DNA from 2 places in the Streptomyces subrutilus genome. Region 1 is predicted to be linked to the other one. Evidence: riboswitches for the same ligand, from Rfam matches in the RefSeq annotation. Region 1 holds a riboswitch; the other holds the start of a gene.
What was found. A riboswitch is a leader RNA that binds a small molecule or an ion and turns the genes downstream of it on or off. The one in region 1 is predicted to bind cyclic di-AMP.
Positions count from the first base shown of each region.

Region 2: linked by a shared signal. The riboswitch ahead of CP968_RS06260 (LysM peptidoglycan-binding domain-containing M23 family metallopeptidase) and the one ahead of CP968_RS19990 (transglycosylase family protein) in region 1 are both predicted to bind cyclic di-AMP.

Region 1 covers NZ_CP023701.1:4,541,831-4,546,033, forward strand. The annotation lists gene CP968_RS19980 (cytochrome P450 family protein) at 1-478, shown strand, start outside; gene CP968_RS19985 (transglycosylase family protein) at 581-1,654, shown strand; cyclic di-AMP (ydaO/yuaA leader) riboswitch at 1,932-2,104, shown strand; gene CP968_RS19990 (transglycosylase family protein) at 2,108-2,815, shown strand; gene eno (phosphopyruvate hydratase) at 3,092-4,203, shown strand, end outside.
Region 2 covers NZ_CP023701.1:1,444,212-1,448,414, reverse strand. The annotation lists gene CP968_RS06270 (aspartate aminotransferase family protein) at 1-861, shown strand, start outside; gene CP968_RS06265 (tyrosine-protein phosphatase) at 882-1,700, opposite strand; cyclic di-AMP (ydaO/yuaA leader) riboswitch at 2,010-2,182, shown strand; gene CP968_RS06260 (LysM peptidoglycan-binding domain-containing M23 family metallopeptidase) at 2,187-3,188, shown strand; gene CP968_RS06255 (SGNH/GDSL hydrolase family protein) at 3,352-4,137, shown strand.

The DNA.
Region 1 (4,203 bases):
CTCCCTCTTCATGAACCCGGGCCAGCGCGCCCGCCTCCAGACCTCCCTGGCCGCCGGGGAGCGGGGCCTGCTGGAGACCGGCGTCGAGGAGCTGCTGCGCTACGACGGCCCCGTCGAGCTCGCGACCTGGCGGTTCGCCACCGAACCGCTCACCCTGGCCGGACAGCGGGTGGCGGCCGGGGACCCGGTGCTGGTCGTCCTCGCGGCGGCCGACCGCGACCCCGCGCGCTTCGCCGAACCCGACACCCTCGACCTCGCGCGCACCGACAACCAGCACCTCGGCTACGGGCACGGCATCCACTACTGCCTGGGCGCGCCGCTCGCCCGGCTGGAGGGCCAGACCGCGCTCGCGACGCTGCTGACGCGCCTGCCGGACCTGGAACTCGCCGTACCGGCCGAGGAGCTGCGCTGGCGGGGCGGGCTCATCATGCGCGGCCTGCGCACCCTTCCGGTCCGCTTCACGCCGCGGGGGCGCTGAGCCCCGCCTGACCACGCGTCAGGCGCGGTCCGAACTTGTGACAATCGTTCGAAGGCCGCTAGGTTCTGCCGTTACCCCGCTGTTATGCGAAAGGTGCACCTCATGCGTTCCGGGAACGGCCGCCACAGACGCCCCCGCCAGGTCCCCGCCCTGGTCGTCACCGCAGGAGTCACCGGCTCCGCGCTCGCCCTGCCGCTGCTCGCCGCCACCAACGCGACGGCCGCCGACACCTCCACCTGGGACCGGGTCGCCGAGTGCGAGAGCGGCGGCTCGTGGAGCGCGAACTTCGGCAGCGGCGCGTACGGCGGGCTCCAGTTCACGCAGGAGCAGTGGAAGAACGCCGGCGGCCTCGACTTCGCCGAGCGCCCCGACCTCGCCAGCCGCTCCCAGCAGATCGCCGTCGCCGAACGGGTGCTGGCCGCCCAGGGCCCCCAGGCGTGGCCGCTGTGCGCCGCCACGGCGGGCCTGGCCCAGCAGGGCGCCGCCGCCGAGGTGGACCCCGGCCTGCCCGGCTCCGGCGGTGCGGCGGCCCCCACCCCGAACCGCCCCGACGCCGACGTCCCCGTCACCGGCACCGGTGCGCCCTCCACGGACTTCGGGGCGCCGACCCCGCTGCCGAGCCCGTCCGACCTCCCCGACGGCCCGCTCGCACCCTCCCTCGGACTGCCCGTCATGCCGGCGCCCGACGACCCGGCCACGAGCCCGGCCGACCCGACGGCCCCCGCGGACCCCACCGCCCCGACCGTCCCGGGTGAACCCGCCACGCCCGCGCCGGACGGCTCCACGCCCCCGGCCGACCCGACCGCGCCGGCGGACCCGACCGCGCCCGCGGACCCCACCGCGCCCGCCCCTTCGCCCTCCGGCACCCCCGACCCCTCGGGCGGAGCCACGCCCCAGACGACGACCGGCGCCTCCACCGACCCCTCCGCCCTGCCGTCCGTCCCGGAGGGCAGCGGCAAGCACCGCGGTACCCCGGCGGCCGAGGAGTCCGGCGCGGCTGACGGGGCGTCGGAGCCCTCCTACACGGTCAGATCGGGCGACAGCCTGACCGCCATCGCGTCCGCCAACGGACTCAAGGGCGGTTGGAACGCGCTCTACGAGGCCAACGAGCAGGTCATCGGCAAGGACGCGGACCTGATCAAGCCCGGTCAGAACCTGGATCTAAGCGCGGAATAGCGGCACTTCGGGCACCCGTAAAGCTGCTGATTGTCCGTTTTCTGTAAGTGAGACATGCGTCTCTTCGCTCCAACTGGCGTGTCCCACCCGGCGGCTGCCGCAAACCCCGTCCTCACCTGCGCAAACGTCCCCGCAGGGGGCGCAAGCAAGGGTGGTTTCCCCCCGATGTTGCGCGTTGAACATCGGGGGGAGACCTGTCTACCTTCTGAGTCGCCCGCCACCGCGGGCTCCTTCGACCGCATCGCCGAATCCTGCCGGCGGACGGGGGGAACAGTCGTCGCGTCAAGCGCCGAAGGCAGGAGCGGGGGAACCAAGGTAGGCGCCGGGAGCGGCCGTTGAGAGACGGTCACGCCACCGGCTAGGGGTTAAGCCGTGCGCTAGGTCGCACGGCCGGGCAACTCACTCGCCCGAACCCGACAGCTCACCTCGTAGGCGTCGGTGAGGAGAAACTCCATGCTGCTTTCCGGCAAGGGCAAGCACCGCCGCGGTTCCAAGGCCGTCCGCATCGTCACGCTCGCCGGTGTCGCCGGTGTGGCCGTGGCCGCCCCCCTGATGGCCGCCGGCTCCGCCAGCGCCGCCACCGCGTCCGAATGGGACAAGGTCGCGCAGTGCGAGTCCGGTGGCAACTGGTCCATCAACACGGGCAACGGCTTCTACGGCGGCCTGCAGTTCACGTCCTCCACCTGGGCCGCGTACGGCGGCAAGGCGTACGCCGCGCAGGCCAACCAGGCCAGCAAGTCGCAGCAGATAGCGATCGCCGAGAAGGTCCTCAAGGGCCAGGGCAAGGGCGCCTGGCCGTCCTGCGGCGTCGGCCTGTCCAAGGCCTCCTCCGGCGGCTCCGTCGAGGCCCCGGCCAAGAACCAGCAGAAGACCGAGTCGAAGAAGACCACGCAGGCCGCGCCGAAGAAGGAGACCAAGCGCTCCCAGGCCCCGACCACGCGCTCCGAGCGCTCCGAGGCCCCGGCCCCGACCGCCAAGCCGAAGGCCCAGGCCCCGAAGACCGGCACCGGTTCGTACGAGGTCAAGTCCGGTGACACCCTCGGCACCATCGCCGAGGCCAACGGCGTCAACGGCGGCTGGGAGAAGCTCTTCGAGCTCAACAAGGGCGTCGTCACCGACGCCGACCTGATCTTCCCGGGTCAGAAGCTCCACCTCGGCTGAACGGTGCGGCCCTGACCGCACCCGGCCCCGTCCGTCCCCGCAGGGCCCCCACCGCCCGGCGCGCCTCCCCCCGCGCGCCGGGCGGCGGCGCGTGCCCGGCCGGACCGCGATGATCAAGGGTCCAATGTCCTGGAAGAGGGGTATTCGGGCCCTTTTTCGTCCCAGGACCCGGGCGGTCGGCCGGCCGAGTGCCCGGAGCCGGTTAGGCTCTAAGCGGCAAGGCCATCCCACGGCCTGACACGCCACCGCACACCCAGCGTCACATCCCAGAAGGAGATGCTCGTGCCGTCCATCGACGTCGTCGTAGCCCGGGAAATCCTGGACTCCCGAGGCAACCCCACGGTCGAGGTCGAGGTGGGCCTCGACGACGGCAGCACCGGCCGTGCTGCCGTTCCGTCCGGTGCCTCCACCGGTGCATTCGAGGCCATCGAGCTCCGTGACGGTGACCCCAACCGTTACATGGGCAAGGGTGTCGAGAAGGCCGTCCTCGCCGTCATCGAGCAGATCGGGCCGGAGCTCGTCGGCTACGACGCCACCGAGCAGCGCCTGATCGACCAGGCCATGTTCGACCTGGACGCCACCGACAACAAGGGCTCGCTCGGCGCCAACGCCATCCTCGGCGTGTCCCTCGCCGTCGCCCACGCCGCGTCCGAGGCCTCGGACCTCCCGCTCTTCCGCTACCTCGGCGGCCCGAACGCGCACCTGCTGCCCGTTCCGATGATGAACATCCTCAACGGCGGGTCGCACGCCGACTCCAACGTGGACATCCAGGAGTTCATGATCGCCCCGATCGGCGCGGAGTCCTTCTCCGAGGCGCTGCGCTGGGGCGCCGAGGTCTACCACACCCTCAAGAAGGTCCTCCACACCAAGGGCCTCTCCACCGGGCTGGGCGACGAGGGCGGCTTCGCCCCGAACCTGGAGTCCAACCGCGCCGCGCTCGACCTCATCGTCGAGGCCATCAAGCAGGCCGGCTACGTCCCGGGCAAGGACATCGCGCTCGCGCTCGACGTCGCCGCGTCCGAGTTCTACAAGGACGGCAAGTACGAGTTCGAGGGCCAGTCCCGCTCGGCCGCCGAGATGACCGAGTACTACGAGGAGCTCGTCTCCGCGTACCCGATGGTCTCCATCGAGGACCCGCTGTACGAGGACGACTGGGCCGGCTGGAAGACCCTCACCGACCGTCTGGGCTCCAAGGTCCAGATCGTCGGCGACGACCTCTTCGTCACCAACCCGGAGCGCCTGGCCCGCGGCATCGAGGAGGGCTCCGCGAACGCCCTGCTCGTGAAGGTGAACCAGATCGGTTCGCTGACCGAGACCCTCGACGCCGTCGAGATGGCCCAGCGCAACGGCTTCAAGTGCATGATGTCGCACCGTTCCGGCGAGACCGA
Region 2 (4,203 bases), 3.1 Mb from region 1:
CTGCCCGACACGAGGATCGCCCTCGGGGATCTGGCCGCTCTGGAGCGGGAGCTGCGCAAGGGCGACGTGGCCGCCTTCGTGGTCGAGCCGATCCAGGGCAAGGGGGTCCTGGCGGCCCCGCCCGGTTTCCTGCCCGCGGCGCAGGAACTGCTGCACCGGCACAAGGCGCTCCTGATCGCGGACGAGGTGCAGACCGGCCTCGGCCGGACCGGGGACTTCTACGCGTACCAGCACGAGCCGGGCGTGGAGCCGGACCTGGTGTGCGTGGCGAAGGCCCTGTCCGGGGGGTACGTGCCGGTCGGCGCGACCCTCGGCAAGGACTGGATCTTCAAGAAGGTCTACTCGTCCATGGACCGGGTGCTCGTCCACTCCGCGAGCTTCGGCTCCAACGCGCAGGCGATGGCGGCCGGCCTGGCGGTGCTGTCCGTCATGGAGGACGAGGAGGTCGTGGCGAACGCCCGGGCCACGGGCGACCTGCTGCGCGGCCGGCTCGCCGCCCTCGTGGACGACTACGAGCTGCTGTACGAGGTGCGCGGGCGCGGGCTGATGATCGGCATCGAGTTCGGCCGGCCGTCGTCGCTGGGACTGCGCTCGCGGTGGACCGTGCTCCAGGCGGCCCGCAAGGGGCTCTTCGCCCAGATGGTCGTGGTCCCGCTGCTCCGGAAGCACCGCATCCTCACCCAGGTGTCCGGAGACCACCTGGAGGTGATCAAGCTCATTCCGCCGCTGATCGTGGACGAGGCGGACGTGGAGCGGTTCGTCGGGGCCTTCCGCGAGGTCATGGACGAGGCGCACGGCGGGTCCGGGCTGATGTGGGACTTCGGCAGGACGCTGGTGAAGCAGGCCGTCGGCAACCGGTGACGGCGGCCCGCTCCGGCGGGTCAGTCCAGCAGCCGTGCGCGCAGCCGGTCGAGGGCCTCGGGCGACAGCCCGAGGCCCTCCGTCAGGTAGGACGGGACGCCGCCCCACCGTTCGTCGATGGTGTCGAAGGCGGCGGTCAGGTACGCGGCGCGGGCGTCGAACAGCGGGGCGAGCAGCTCCGCGACCTCGGGGGCGCGCGTCTCCTGCGTCTCGCCGCTCCGGCGGACCCGGTAGCGCCGGTGCGGGGCGTTGGACTCCAGGTAGTCCGCCACGATCGCCTCCCGCTCGACGCCCAGCGCGAGCAGGGTGACGGCGATCGACAGGCCCGCCCGGTCCTTCCCGGCCGCGCAGTGCATGAGCGCGGGGACGCTGTCGGCGGCGAGCGCGCGCAGCACGCGGCCGTGTTCGGCGGTGCGGTTCGCGATGATCGAGCGGTAGGAGTGCGCCATCCGGGCCTCGCCCTTCCCGTCGCCCAGGAGCGAGCGGAGCCGGGCCAGGTCGCCGTCGCGGACCAGCTTCCAGAACTCCCGGCCGTCGGCCGGGTCCGAGAGCGGGATGTTGACGTTCCGCACCCCGGTCAGTTCCACGTCCGGGCCCTCCAAGGCGTGGTCGGCGTCGTTGCGGAAGTCGAAGACGGTGTGGAGCCCGAGCGAGTTGAGGAACTGTGCGTCGGTTTCGGTGGCATGTGCCAGATGTCCGCTTCGGAAGAGTCGTCCTGGCCTGACCCTCCGTCCGTCGGTCGTGGGCAGCCCGCCCACGTCGCGGAAGTTCCGCACTCCGGCCAGTTCCGGTTCCGGTTGCGGCAGTCCCTGCGGGGTCGGGGGTATCTGCTGGGTCACGTGAACTCCTCCGCATCGTCGTCGGTGTCCGAATTACACTACTTGGCAACAACTTGCCATATCCGGAGGCGAGATCGGGCCCTCCCCGTGAGCCAGATCATACGGTGACCGTGAGTGCCTGATCGGCAAAGCCGAATGGCCCGGCCCGGGCGGTTGTTGGCGGTCGGGAATGGACGGAGGGTGACGGGAATTCAGCGGCTTCCACACACCTGGGATTCCGTCAGGAAATTCGTGGCTTGTTACCCGGCACCTCGCTCGATTACCTTCGCGATCGATCCGGGTGGACCGCCTAATCCTGCCGCCTCCCGGAAACCGCACCCGACTATTCGCGCGCGGCAGGAGCGGGGGAACCAGGTAAGCCGCCGTCCACGGTGTTCGCACCGGGACGGCTCGGGGTGAAGCCGTGCGCGTTCCCCGCGCGGACGGCCGGACATCTCCAGTCCGAACCCGACAGCTCACCTCGCAGGCGACGGAGAGGAATCCGCCATGCCCGCAAAGGGTAAGCACCGCCGCCCCAAGTCCCGCTCGCTGTCCCGCGGTTTCGCCGTCGCCGGCACCGGCGGCGCCGCCCTCGCGCTGCCGCTGCTGGGGGCCACCGGCGCCCAGGCGGCCGGTGCTCCGGCCGCCGCCCCGTCGCTCGCCCCGGCCGCGGCCGTCGCCCCGGCCGCACAGCTCCCGTCCCTACCGCAGGCCGTCCCCGCCGCCCGGGCGGCGGCCGCCCCGACCGTCTACACGGTCGTGGCCGGCGACTACCTCTCCAAGATCGCCGCCGACCGCAGCCTGACCGGCGGCTGGCAGCAGCTCTACGCCGACAACCGCGCAGCCGTCGGCAGCGACCCCTCCCTGATCCACCCGGGCCTGCGCCTGACCCTCGGTGCGAAGGGCGACCGGGCCGCCGCTCCCGCCCCCGCGGAGAAGCCGGCCCGGACCGCGCAGAAGCCCGCCGAGACCCGTACGTCCGGCGGCGCCGCCGAGCAGGCCGCCCCCGCCCCGAAGGCCGCGCCCCAGGCCCGGCCGAAGGCGACGCAGAAGCCCCGGCCGCAGAACGGCGAGAGCGCCACCGGCACGGGCGCCGTGACCGCCGCCGGCTTCGTCGCCCCCGTCGGCGGCGGCATCTCGACCCAGTACCGGGCCAGCGGCGCCATGTGGTCCTCCGGCTACCACACGGGCGTCGACTTCATCGCGAGCTCCGGCACCACGGTCAAGGCGGTCGGCGCGGGCACCGTCGTCTCCGCCGGATGGGGCGGCGCGTACGGCAACGAGGTCGTCATCCGGCACGCGGACGGCAAGTACTCCCAGTACGGCCACCTCTCCTCCCTGTCGGTCTCGACCGGCCAGAGCGTCACCGCCGGCCAGCGCATCGGACTCTCCGGCTCGACCGGCAACTCCTCCGGCCCGCACCTGCACTTCGAGATCCGCACCGGCCCGTCCTACGGCTCGGACATCAGCCCGCTGGCCTACCTCCGCTCCAAGGGCGTCAGCCTCTGACGGCACCCGCCGCCGGAGCGCGCGCACGCGGCGGGCCGGGACCCGAGGGGGGTCCCGGCCCGCCGCGTACGTATTCCTTATCCAGCGGGTGGTATAGATCACGGTCCGTCAAGCCCTGGTTACGTTGGCGTAGGTCGGGCGTCGGGGTGAAGGATGGTCCTTCGTGGCAGCGACGACGACGACACTCAAGACCATCGGCTCGTACGCGGCGATCGGGGACAGCTTCACCGAAGGCGTGGGCGACCCGGGGCCCGGGGGCTCCCCTCTCGGCTGGGCGGACCGGCTGGCCGTGCTCCTGGCCGACCAGCGCGACGAGCACGACTTCCGCTACGCGAACCTGGCCGTGCGCGGCCGGCTCCTCGACCAGATCGTGGCCGAGCAGGTCCCGCGGGCCAAGGCGCTCGCGCCCGACCTGGTGACCTTCTGCGCGGGCGGCAACGACATCATCCGGCCGGGCAGCGACCCCGACCGCGTGGCCGAGCGGTTCGAGGCGGCCGTCGCCGACCTCACCGGGTCCGTCGGCCTTGTCATGATCACCACCGGCTTCGACACCCGGGGCGTCCCGGTCCTGCGGCACCTGCGCGGCAAGGTCGCGACGTACAGCGCCCACGTGCGCTCCATCGCCGACCGCTACGACTGCCCGGTGCTCGACCTCTGGTCGCTGAGGTCCGTACAGGACCGCCGCGCCTGGGACACCGACCGGCTCCACCTGTCGCCCGAAGGGCACACCCGGGTCGCGCTGCGCGCCGCGCAGGTGCTCGGGCTCCGGGTGCCGACCGACCCCGACCAGCCGTGGCCGCCGATGCGGCCGCGCGGTTCGGTGGACGCGACCCGGGACAACATCCAGTGGGCCCGCGAGCACCTGGTGCCCTGGATCGGGCGGCGGCTGCGCGGCGAGTCGTCCGGGGACCACGTGGCGGCGAAGCGCCCGGACCTGATGCCGCTGTAGCGACCGGCGCACAGGGGCGGCAGGGGACGCGGGCGCGGGCCTTCGACCCGGGGCGACGGGCCGGCC